DNA from 2 places in the Paenibacillus sp. FSL H8-0260 genome. Region 2 is predicted to be linked to the other one. Evidence: a T-box and tRNA genes for the amino acid it is inferred to sense, from the RefSeq annotation. Region 2 holds a T-box; the other holds one or more tRNA genes.

Region 1 (5,544 bases), 1.8 Mb from region 2:
AATCTTCATTAAAGTCGATTTACCTGCACCGTTCTCACCTGCAATCGCATGTATTTCTCCCTCACGTAAAGAAAAATGCACGTCTTTATTTGCAACGACGCCATTGGGATATACCTTGGTAATTCCCCGCATTTCCAGCAGAGCTGTGTACATAGGTCTCAACGCCTTTCAACTTGGAGGTCTGCAAAAATATACAGCTGGAATTCCCCTGACTAGAAGAATCTCCAACTGTAGGTTTATCTCTATAGAGCTGATCTTAAGATATAAAGCTTAAGGCTTAACTGCGTTACGAATAGTTTCTACCTCTGCGGTTTCCATCCCCATCGCATTATCCACTTTAATTTCTTTATTGATCAGCTTTTGCTTCACTTCTTCAACCTTGGCCTGAAGATCAGCCGGGAATACATTTTTATAAATATCATTCTCAGCAATACCTACACCATCATCTACAAAGCTCAATACATCACGTTTGCCCATTTCTAGCGTACCCTCTTGCAATCTCTTCACTGCACCTAGAATAGCCGTATCAATCTTTTTAATAGATGAAGTAACGATTAGATTTGCTTTTTCACTATCCGTATCGTTAATCAACATTGCCTGATCGGAGTCTACACCGATTGCATATTTTTTCTTCTCTTTAGCTGCGTCAAAGATCCCAAGACCTGTACCCCCAGCCACGTTAAAAATAACATCTACACCGGAATTATATTGAATTAGAGACAGCTCCTTACCTTTTGCCGGGTTAACAAAATCACCAGCGTACGACACAGCCACTTTTACATCAGGATCAACGTACTGAGCACCTTGAATGTAACCGACCAAGAAAGCATTAATCCCCGGAATATCCATACCGCCGACAAACCCAATCACATTCTCAGGGGTAGCATTCGGCATATCCGATTGTGTAGCTAATGCTGCTACGGCACCTGCCAAGAAAGATACTTCATTTGTCGCATAAGACATGTTGTACATGTTATCTGGTGCTTCATCGATGTCGGTATCATAATTAATGAATTTTTTGTCTGGATACAATTCTGCCGTTGCATTAAACATCTCTGTAATTTCAGAACCGCCAGAAATAATTACATCCCAATCCTCGGAAGCGATATCGTTAAATGTAGGCTCCCATTTCGTTTTATCAACGCCCATTTCAACAACCTTTGTTACTGCACCAAGTTCATCCTTAACCTTTTGCAAGCCGTTATTAGCGGAATCAAAAAATGATTTATCCCCAAGTGTCCCCGGAATCAGCAATACAACCTTGAGTTTATCCCCTGCACCTGTTTCTCCACCCTCAGCAGCGTTTGATCCAGTATTCGCAGAAGAACCGTTATTGGACGTGTTATTCCCACATGCTGTGACCAGAACCATCACCATTAATAACAACAAAGAAAGAACTTTTTTATTCATTACTCTATTCCACCCCTAATTTTAGTTGGTTAGTAATCCGCAGAATCCCATCTTCACCCATTGTATAATTCACGGTTCAAATGGAAATTCTCTTTTTTCCAAATAAAGTATTATTAAAAGTAATAAATTTAACGTTTAGGCTCAAAAATAGCAATAAAAATACCATTATTATTAATAATCCGCTTTATTTCCGAACGAGATGGCCAGTCAGGTTGCGAACTTTCGGATTTATTGATACGATCATAACAAATATTATTAAAAATAATTATATGATTTCGGTCATTGTTTTGTACGATTCGGCTAAAACATAAGTATTGGAGGATCATCATGGATCGTGTTCTATATATTGTAAGTGCCACACATGAGCTAAATACTTATATCCCTCCACACCAGCATGAATGCTACGAACTAGTCTATTATTTACAGGGGGTAGGGACAACCAATGTTGGCCCACGAAGTTACCATTTTCGCTCCTCTTCTTTCGCGCTTGTGCCACCCAATCATAAACATGACGAGCACCACCGTGAGGATGCAAATGTATTATTTGTAGGCTTCCACTCGGAACACCCTAATATGAGTAATCTGCTCGGCGTATATGAAGATGATAAAGATCAGACCGTTCTTCAAATCCTGCTGCGAATGAAAGCAGAGTTTACACGCAAGCAAGACGGATTCTCTGAGCTTCTAAACCTACAAATGAGCGAGATTACCGTCCATCTTATGAGGCTTCTTAGTGCCTCTGGATATCAATCCCCAACAGAAGATCGAGTACAATATGTCCTTAATTATATGAATGAGCATTATCGCCATAAATTGTCCGTCGAAACACTATCAGAAATGTCCGGATATAGTTACGATCGTTTTCGCCATCTATTTAAAGAACGTTTCGGGTCTTCACCCCTGCGGTATTTGCTGTTAAAACGCCTGGATTATGCAAAGTCTCTATTACGTCATACTCAGATGCAAATCTCTGAAGTATCTGCTGCTGCAGGTTTTGTGAACGATGCCCAATTCTGCAATATGTTCAAACGAGAAATAGGTCATACCCCGCGAGCATTCCGCATTAATAATCAATCAGGTTAATCACTAATCAGATTAAAAAAAGCCGTTGAAATAGAGAAACTCTCTATTCAACGGCTTACTGCTGTAAACCCAAGGACATAAAGAAAAAAGGTTTGTAAGATTGCTTATAAAAGCATTCTTACAAACCTTTTTAAGATACCGGCGAGAGGACTCGAACCTCCACGGTTTCCCACTCGATTTTGAGTCGAGCGCGTCTGCCATTCCGCCACGCCGGCACATATGAACTAAATGGAGGCGCCACCCAGATTTGAACTGGGGATAAAGCTTTTGCAGAGCTTTGCCTTACCACTTGGCTATGGCGCCATGAAAACTTGGAGCGGACGACGGGAATCGAACCCGCGACCCTCGCCTTGGCAAGGCGATGCTCTACCGCTGAGCCACGTCCGCATAAAATGGCTGGGGATATAGGATTCGAACCTATGAGTGACGGAGTCAAAGTCCGTTGCCTTACCGCTTGGCTAATCCCCAATAACATTTTAAAGTAAAATGGGGCGACTGATGGGTCTCGAACCCACGAATGCCGGAACCACAATCCGGTGCGTTAACCCCTTCGCCACAGTCGCCATATTAAGTTGATATTGTTGCCATTATTCATTTTAAAGTAAATGGGGCGGCCGATGGGTCTCGAACCCACGAATGCCGGAACCACAATCCGGTGCGTTAACCCCTTCGCCACGGCCGCCATATTAAACTTTAGAAAGAACTTGGCAGGGGCAGCAGGAATTGAACCCACACCAACGGTTTTGGAGACCGTTGTTCTACCTTTAAACTATGCCCCTAAAAACTGGTGGAGGATGATGGATTCGAACCACCGAACACTCACGTGAGCAGATTTACAGTCTGATGCGTTTGGCCACTTCGCTAATCCTCCAAGGATGGTGCCGGCGAGAGGACTTGAACCCCCAACCTACTGATTACAAGTCAGTTGCTCTACCAATTGAGCTACACCGGCATGGCACTCATTCTTTTGTGATGATAAATGGTGGCTCGGGACGGAATCGAACCGCCGACACGAGGATTTTCAGTCCTCTGCTCTACCGACTGAGCTACCGAGCCATGATGAAAATGGCGGAACCGACGGGATTCGAACCCGCGATCTCCTGCGTGACAGGCAGGCATGTTAGGCCAACTACACCACGGTTCCAAAAGATATAATTGCTTAAGTTAATTGGTTGCGGGGGCAGGATTTGAACCTGCGGCCTTCGGGTTATGAGCCCGACGAGCTACCGGGCTGCTCCACCCCGCGTCAGTAAGAAAGTGTTATGGTGGAGGCTGAGGGGATCGAACCCCCGACCCTCTGCTTGTAAGGCAGATGCTCTCCCAGCTGAGCTAAGCCTCCATAAACAACAATTGTTATTGTACCAAAGTCCACTAGGATAAATCAAGTGAAAATTTGGTGACCCGTATGGGATTCGAACCCATGTTACCTCCGTGAAAGGGAGGTGTCTTAACCCCTTGACCAACGGGCCATACTAATTAAAAATTTGTGGCGGAGAGAGAGGGATTCGAACCCTCGAGACGCTTGTGGCGCCTACACGATTTCCAATCGTGCTCCTTCGGCCAAACTCGGACACCTCTCCATATGGCTCCCCGAACAGGACTCGAACCTGTGACAACTCGATTAACAGTCGAGTGCTCTACCAACTGAGCTATCAGGGAATATTCATACCAGGCTTGATGCCTGAAAACTGAATCCGAAACGAATCTGCATTCTACATATAGGATAAGCCCTCGACCGATTAGTATTGGTCAGCTCCATGCATTGCTGCACTTCCACCTCCAACCTATCTACCTCGTCGTCTTCAAGGGGTCTTACTAATTGGGAAATCTCATCTTGAGGGGGGCTTCACGCTTAGATGCTTTCAGCGCTTATCCCGTCCGTACGTAGCTACCCAGCCATGCTCCTGGCGGAACAACTGGTGCACCAGCGGTACGTCCATCCCGGTCCTCTCGTACTAAGGACAGCTCCTCTCAAATTTCCTGCGCCCACGACAGATAGGGACCGAACTGTCTCACGACGTTCTGAACCCAGCTCGCGTACCGCTTTAATGGGCGAACAGCCCAACCCTTGGGACCTACTTCAGCCCCAGGATGCGATGAGCCGACATCGAGGTGCCAAACCTCCCCGTCGATGTGGACTCTTGGGGGAGATAAGCCTGTTATCCCCAGGGTAGCTTTTATCCGTTGAGCGATGGCCCTTCCATGCGGTACCACCGGATCACTAAGTCCGACTTTCGTCCCTGCTCGACTTGTAGGTCTCGCAGTCAAGCTCCCTTATGCCTTTGCACTCTGCGAATGATTTCCAACCATTCTGAGGGAACCTTGGAACGCCTCCGTTACTCTTTAGGAGGCGACCGCCCCAGTCAAACTGCCCGCCTGACACGGTCCCCGTACCCGATAAGGGCACTAGGTTAGAACCTAGATACGATCAGGGTGGTATCCCAACGGCGCCTCCACCGAAGCTTGCGCTCCGATTTCTACGGCTCCCACCTATCCTGTACAGATCGTACCCAAATTCAATATCAAGCTGCAGTAAAGCTCCATGGGGTCTTTCCGTCTTGTCGCGGGTAACCTGCATCTTCACAGGTATTAAAATTTCACCGGATCTCTCGTTGAGACAGCGCCCAAGTCGTTACGCCATTCGTGCGGGTCAGAATTTACCTGACAAGGAATTTCGCTACCTTAGGACCGTTATAGTTACGGCCGCCGTTTACTGGGGCTTCGGTTCATAGCTTCGGGTTACCCCTAACCACTCCCCTTAACCTTCCAGCACCGGGCAGGCGTCAGCCCGTATACTTCGCCTTGCGGCTTCGCACAGACCTGTGTTTTTGCTAAACAGTCGCTTGGGCCTTTTCACTGCGGCCCCCTCGTGCTATTCACACTACCGGGGCACCCCTTCTCCCGAAGTTACGGGGTCATTTTGCCGAGTTCCTTAACGAGAGTTCTTCCGCGCGCCTTAGAATTCTCTTCTCGCCTACCTGTGTCGGTTTGCGGTACGGGCACCTTCTCCTGGCTAGAGGCTTTTCTTGGCAGTGTGAGATCATGACCTTC
Region 2 (5,544 bases):
CATAGGCGCTGTCATGATTGCCAACCCCGTTGTTGATGATCAATGCGACAATGGTAGGCAAAATCAGCTCCAGAATCGCTTCCATCAGTTTGAAGATCGGTCCAATGATCGCTTCTTTTTTGTACGGCTTTAAATATACTGCAATTTTGAACAAATTCATCCACACCCAACATAAGAAGTATTTAACCATTTGAAATATGTATAAGAACAGTTATGATTATGGCATATCTACTCACATATTAATAATATTGGATTCGTATCGCTCCCATACGATTAGCATATCTCAAGTTCGGAGGATTTTTATATGGATATTAGACAACTTAAATATTTTATGGCGATAGCTGAGGAAGGACAGATTACATCTGCAGCCAAAAAACTGCAAATGGCCCAGCCTCCGCTGAGCCAGCAGCTAAAGCTCCTAGAGGAAGAACTCGGTGTAAAGCTAGTGGAACGAGGTCCACGCAGCGTGCAGCTCACTGAAGCTGGAGCCATATTGCGGGACCGTGCCCAACAAATCCTGGAGCTGGCAGATTCCACTGCCCGTGAGCTCACTGATTTTGTCAAAGGTTTAAAAGGAACCCTAGCCATTGGTACTGTTTCTTCCTCTGGAGCTACGTTGCTTCAAGATCGGCTATGTGAGTTCCACAAAACGTATAGAGGTGTGAAGTTTGAGATTCATGAAGGAAATACCTTTAGAATCATTGACCTCCTGAATAAAGGTATTGTCGAAGTCGGGATTGTTAGGACACCCTTTAATGGTACAAATTTAGAATGTCTTTACACACAAGCTGAACCTATGATTGCCGTAATGACACCTGAGTATGACTGGAAAACGGATGAAAACTTTATTGAGATCGGTGAGTTAAAGGATAAGCCGCTTATTATCTACCGCCGTTTTGAGCAGCTTATCCGGGAAACATGTCTTGAGAACGGCTTCGATCCGCTGATTTTCTGTATGAATGATGATGCTAGAACAACACTGCTCTGGGCAAACGCTGGTCTTGGCATTGGAATCATCCCCAAATCCGCTTTCGAATTAACGAGTAACCGTAATTTGATCTATAAAAAAATCAGTAGTGAATCACTACGCACGCGGGTCGCCGCCGTCTGGATTAAGGATAAATACTTATCATCATTGGCTTCCAAGTTTATTGAAAGCTTCAGGAATGGATAAATACCAGCTCTATTTATTCACTTGCTGTTGATCTAGCCTATCCTCTTCTTCTTTAATACGGCTAATATCAATTCGTTCAAACAATAATTGTAAATCAGTAACCTGTTGGTAAGGGGGCACCGAGCAAGGCTGCCAATTCGGTAGTTCTAACGACAGGAACCCCCTGATCTTGTCACAAGAGAACGGTAGAAACGGATGCAACAAATTCGCTAAGTTCGCAATAATCTGCACACATGTGTATATTGCAGAATCACAAGAAACCTGATCCTCTTTTATCTGTATCCATGGTTTTTGCAGATCGAAATACTGGTTTGCCTTGCGCACATAAGAAAAAATAAACTCCAGCGCATCTTTTAGATTCCCAGCCTCAATAAGCCGTCCTGATTCCAGATACAAGAGGTCGATATTGTCCTTCCACCCCTTATCTAATTGCCCATTTGGCACTTTCCCTTCATAAAACTTATCTACAAAAGCCAATGAACGGTTCACAAAGTTACCAAATGCTCCAAGCAGCTCTCCATTATGGCTATAAATAAACTCTCTCCAGGAAAAATCCGTGTCCCGCTTCTCAGGTCCATTGGCAATTAAGAAATAACGAATAGAATCTGGCTGATACCGCTCTAAAATATCAGGTACCCAGACCGCCCAATTTCGGCTAGTGGAGAATTTCTGCCCTTCAAGGGTTAAATATTCGCTAGATATAATCCTGTCCGGTAAATGCAAACCTCCTGCTCCTAATAACACAGCCGGCCATATTAAAGTGTGAAAAGGAATATTGTCTTTACCATGCACATAATAAGCGGTAATCGCCCCTTTTTCCTCTAACCAAAAATCCTCCCAGCTTCCTCCGGACTGTGCAGCCCACTGCTTACTGGCTGATAAATAACCACTTACCGCCTCAATCCAAACATAAATTTTTTTATCTTCAAATCCAGCCACAGGAACATCTACACCCCAAGACAAGTCTCTTGTTACCGCGCGGTCCTGCAGCTCTTCTTGTAAATAACGTTTGGTCAGTTTTATAGCATTTTCTCTCCAAAATTGTGCTTCCTCTACATATTCCGTTAATTCAGACTGAAAATTAGATAAGCTAAGATAATAATGTTCTGTCGGCCTTTCTGTTGGTGTATTCCCACATAATTTGCAGACTCTGTCTAACAAATCGGCAGGATCTAGAATCGTAGAACAATAATCACATTGATCCCCTCGCGCCCGCTCACCACATACCGGACAAGTCCCTTCCACATATCTGTCTGGCAAAAAGCGCTGATCCACCTCGCAGTAACATTGAGCAATGGTTTTTTTATATAAATGACCATTCTCTAGCAGCTTTGTAAACAACGCTTGCACAACCTTATGATGCTGCTGTTGATCCGTTCGAGTATATAGATCATAACTAAATCCCAGCTGTTCAAAACACTTCAGAAATTCTTCATGATATCTGCTTGCAAAAGCTCCCGGCGTAATCCCTTCATTCGCAGCCTGAACTGCTACGGGTGTGCCATGGCAATCACTGCCTGATACATATAATACGTTATCCCCTTTGGAGCGAAAATATCGTGCCAGCACATCCCCAGGCAACACACTTGATAATCTCCCCAGATGTAAAGATCCATTCGCATACGGCCAAGCGCCACCTATAAACACATTACTCATTAACCTTCTCCTCCTTTTTTTAGACAACAAAAAAACTCCCATCCACAAAGGACGAGAGTTCTACTCACGTGTTACCACCTAATTTTATAAATGCCTCATGACATTTACCTCTTCAGGTACGACGTTAATTAACGTTTATACCCTAGCACTGTAACGGATGCAGGTTCCGGCGCAGCCTACAACCCATAAGGTTTCGATGCGCAGCTCTGAGACCATATTCCCAAGGGTTTTCTTTACTCCTTTTCAGCGACCGGAGCTCTCTGTTGAAAGAATTGCCGTGGTACTCTTTCTCTTCTTTGCTTTTACATATTCAAGTTAGAGAAAATAATACTCAATTTGTTGTTTATTGTCAATGCGAAACATCAAGCTCTCTGTAACTTTTCCAGTTAATCTCCGTCTTTTATATAAATACGTTACAAGGAGGTCCCTCAGTGAAAAAAGTAAATTTGCTTACACTATCTGTTCTTTTACTAGCAGGAGTATGGGGTTGTTCCGATCATAAAGTTAATTCTGTTCCCAAAAGTGAACCCTATACTTCCAAAGAAGCCATCAGTAGAGGGGATATTGTTTCTTTTGAAAAAGTGTACAACCTCGATAAATTCGAGAAATTTATAACTAATCTCTCCAGCAACAAAGCAGACAATATACGCGTTACAAGTTACACAGATGAAGGCGATCCCATATTTAAGGATTTAAAATTTGACGGTAACGTGATTAATTACAGCTATGATACTTCTAATGATGCATTCGGTGGAAGCAACACAGGAGTCAGAACCGATACCTGCTCCGAAGTGACGAGTAAAAAAAGCACACAAGGTGAAATTATCTATTCGATCAGCGGTTGCACAAATAATGACTCTGAAATTGATTACTACCTTTTTCGCACAACAAAATGAAATACTGAAATAAAAAAGACCACCCAATCATAATACAATTGGATGGTCTCTGTACTTCATATTATTTCATGATTTTGCAAATATCATTGGTGAATTGAACAGGATCACTAACCTGTAGACCTTCGATCAACAGGGCTTGGTTGTACAGCAGGTTCGTGTATAAACCGAGCTTTTCATTGTCGTTCTCTGCTGCCGCCTTCAAGGACTGGAACACTTCGTGATGGATGTTGATTTCGAGTACCTTATCCGCTTGCACCTCTTGGCCATTCGGCATCGATTTCAGGATTTTTTCCATCTCGATTGTCAGTTCACCTTCAGCAGAGAGACATACCGGATGAGTCTTTAAACGTTTGGAAGCTTTGACATTTTTCACTTTGCCGGACAGGATGTCCTTCATCGCTTCAAAAAGCTCCTTGTTTTCGTTCTCTTCCGCTTCCGTTGGCTTGTCCGCTTCGTCGGCTTCGATCCCCAGATCTCCGCTGGATACGGATTTAAATTCTTTTTCCTTATAAGACTGAATCATCTTGATCGCAAATTCATCAATATCATCAGTGAAGTAGAGAATTTCATACCCTTTATCCGATACAAGCTCGGTTTGCGGGAGCTTCTCGATTCTGTCGATCGACTCTCCGGAAGCATAGTAGATATATTTCTGATCTTCTGGCATTCTTGAGACGTATTCGTCCAGCGTAACCAGCTTCTTCTCCTTAGAGGAGTAGAACATCAACAAATCTTGAAGGGTGTCTTTGTGCATCCCATAATCGTTATAGACACCAAACTTAAGCTGTCTGCCAAAAGCATTATAGAACTGCTCATATTTCTCTCTTTCATCCTTCAGCAGGCTTTGCAGTTGGCTTTTCACTTTATTCTTAATGTTCTTAGCGATCAGAGTCAGCTGACGGTCATGCTGGAGCATCTCTCTGGAAATGTTCAAGGAAAGATCCTCTGAGTCCACCATACCTTTTACAAAGCTGAAGTAATCAGGCAGCAGATCCGCACATTTGTTCATGATCAGCACACCATTGGAATAGAGCTCAAGACCTTTTTCATATTCCTTTGTGTAATAGTCAAACGGCGTATTTTCTGGAATGAACAGGATTGCATTATACACTACAGCACCATCAGCACTGATATGAATATGTTTAAGCGGCTTATCGAAGCCGTAACGTTTCTCTGCATAGAAGTTATCATAGTCTTCTGTAGTCAGCTCGCTTTTGTTCTTGCGCCAGATAGGCACCATGCTGTTTACGGTTTGTTCTTGAATAACTTCTTCGAACTCGTTCTCCGTGCCTTCTTTTGGCTTTTGCTCCTTCACGTCCATTTTAATTGGGAAACGAATGAAGTCGGAGTATTTTTTAATGATGGATTTCAGGCGGTATTCTTCCAAATATTCATCATATTGATCTTCTTCCGTATTCTCTTTAATCTTCAAAATCACATCAGTGCCGATAGAATCCTTCTCGACAGTCTCGATGGTATAGCCGTCAGCGCCCTTAGACTCCCATTTAAAGGCCTCGTCACTGCCTAATGCCTTACTGATCACTATAACGTCATCAGCCACCATAAACGCAGCGTAGAAGCCCACCCCGAACTGCCCGATGATGTTGTGGCCATCTTTAGCTTCGTTCTCTTTCTTAAAAGCAAGAGATCCACTCTTCGCGATTGTACCTAAGTTATTCTCCAGCTCCTCTTGTGTCATCCCGATACCTGTATCGGAAATCGTCAAGGTTCTGTTCGCCTTATCGGCGGTCACTTTAATATAATAATCCTCTTTATTGAAGACCAGGCCTTCATCAGCTAATGCTTTGTAATAGATCT

What was found. A T-box is a leader RNA that pairs with one kind of tRNA and senses whether it is charged. The one in region 2 lies ahead of metG (methionine--tRNA ligase), so its partner is inferred to be a tRNA-Met.
Region 1: it has a tRNA-Met gene. The T-box ahead of metG (methionine--tRNA ligase) is inferred to sense a tRNA for this amino acid. The anticodon was not compared.

What each region holds. Positions count from the first base shown of each region.
Region 1 is NZ_CP150298.1:5,978,623-5,984,166, forward strand. Features, by position in the region: gene MHI51_RS26440 (ABC transporter ATP-binding protein) at 1-153, opposite strand, end outside; gene MHI51_RS26445 (BMP family ABC transporter substrate-binding protein) at 271-1,410, opposite strand; gene MHI51_RS26450 (AraC family transcriptional regulator) at 1,738-2,493, shown strand; tRNA gene MHI51_RS26455 (tRNA-Leu) at 2,630-2,708, opposite strand; tRNA gene MHI51_RS26460 (tRNA-Cys) at 2,723-2,796, opposite strand; tRNA gene MHI51_RS26465 (tRNA-Gly) at 2,806-2,880, opposite strand; tRNA gene MHI51_RS26470 (tRNA-Gln) at 2,887-2,961, opposite strand; tRNA gene MHI51_RS26475 (tRNA-His) at 2,981-3,056, opposite strand; tRNA gene MHI51_RS26480 (tRNA-His) at 3,100-3,175, opposite strand; tRNA gene MHI51_RS26485 (tRNA-Trp) at 3,199-3,272, opposite strand; tRNA gene MHI51_RS26490 (tRNA-Tyr) at 3,279-3,364, opposite strand; tRNA gene MHI51_RS26495 (tRNA-Thr) at 3,370-3,445, opposite strand; tRNA gene MHI51_RS26500 (tRNA-Phe) at 3,474-3,549, opposite strand; tRNA gene MHI51_RS26505 (tRNA-Asp) at 3,560-3,637, opposite strand; tRNA gene MHI51_RS26510 (tRNA-Met) at 3,663-3,739, opposite strand; tRNA gene MHI51_RS26515 (tRNA-Val) at 3,757-3,832, opposite strand; tRNA gene MHI51_RS26520 (tRNA-Glu) at 3,888-3,962, opposite strand; tRNA gene MHI51_RS26525 (tRNA-Ser) at 3,981-4,073, opposite strand; tRNA gene MHI51_RS26530 (tRNA-Asn) at 4,077-4,152, opposite strand; rRNA gene MHI51_RS26535 (23S ribosomal RNA) at 4,213-5,544, opposite strand, start outside.
Region 2 is NZ_CP150298.1:4,195,808-4,201,351, forward strand. Features, by position in the region: gene MHI51_RS18595 (ABC transporter ATP-binding protein) at 1-154, opposite strand, end outside; gene MHI51_RS18600 (LysR family transcriptional regulator) at 305-1,174, shown strand; gene metG (methionine--tRNA ligase) at 1,184-2,830, opposite strand; T-box leader at 2,875-3,136, opposite strand; gene MHI51_RS18610 (DUF4362 domain-containing protein) at 3,262-3,726, shown strand; gene htpG (molecular chaperone HtpG) at 3,788-5,544, opposite strand, start outside.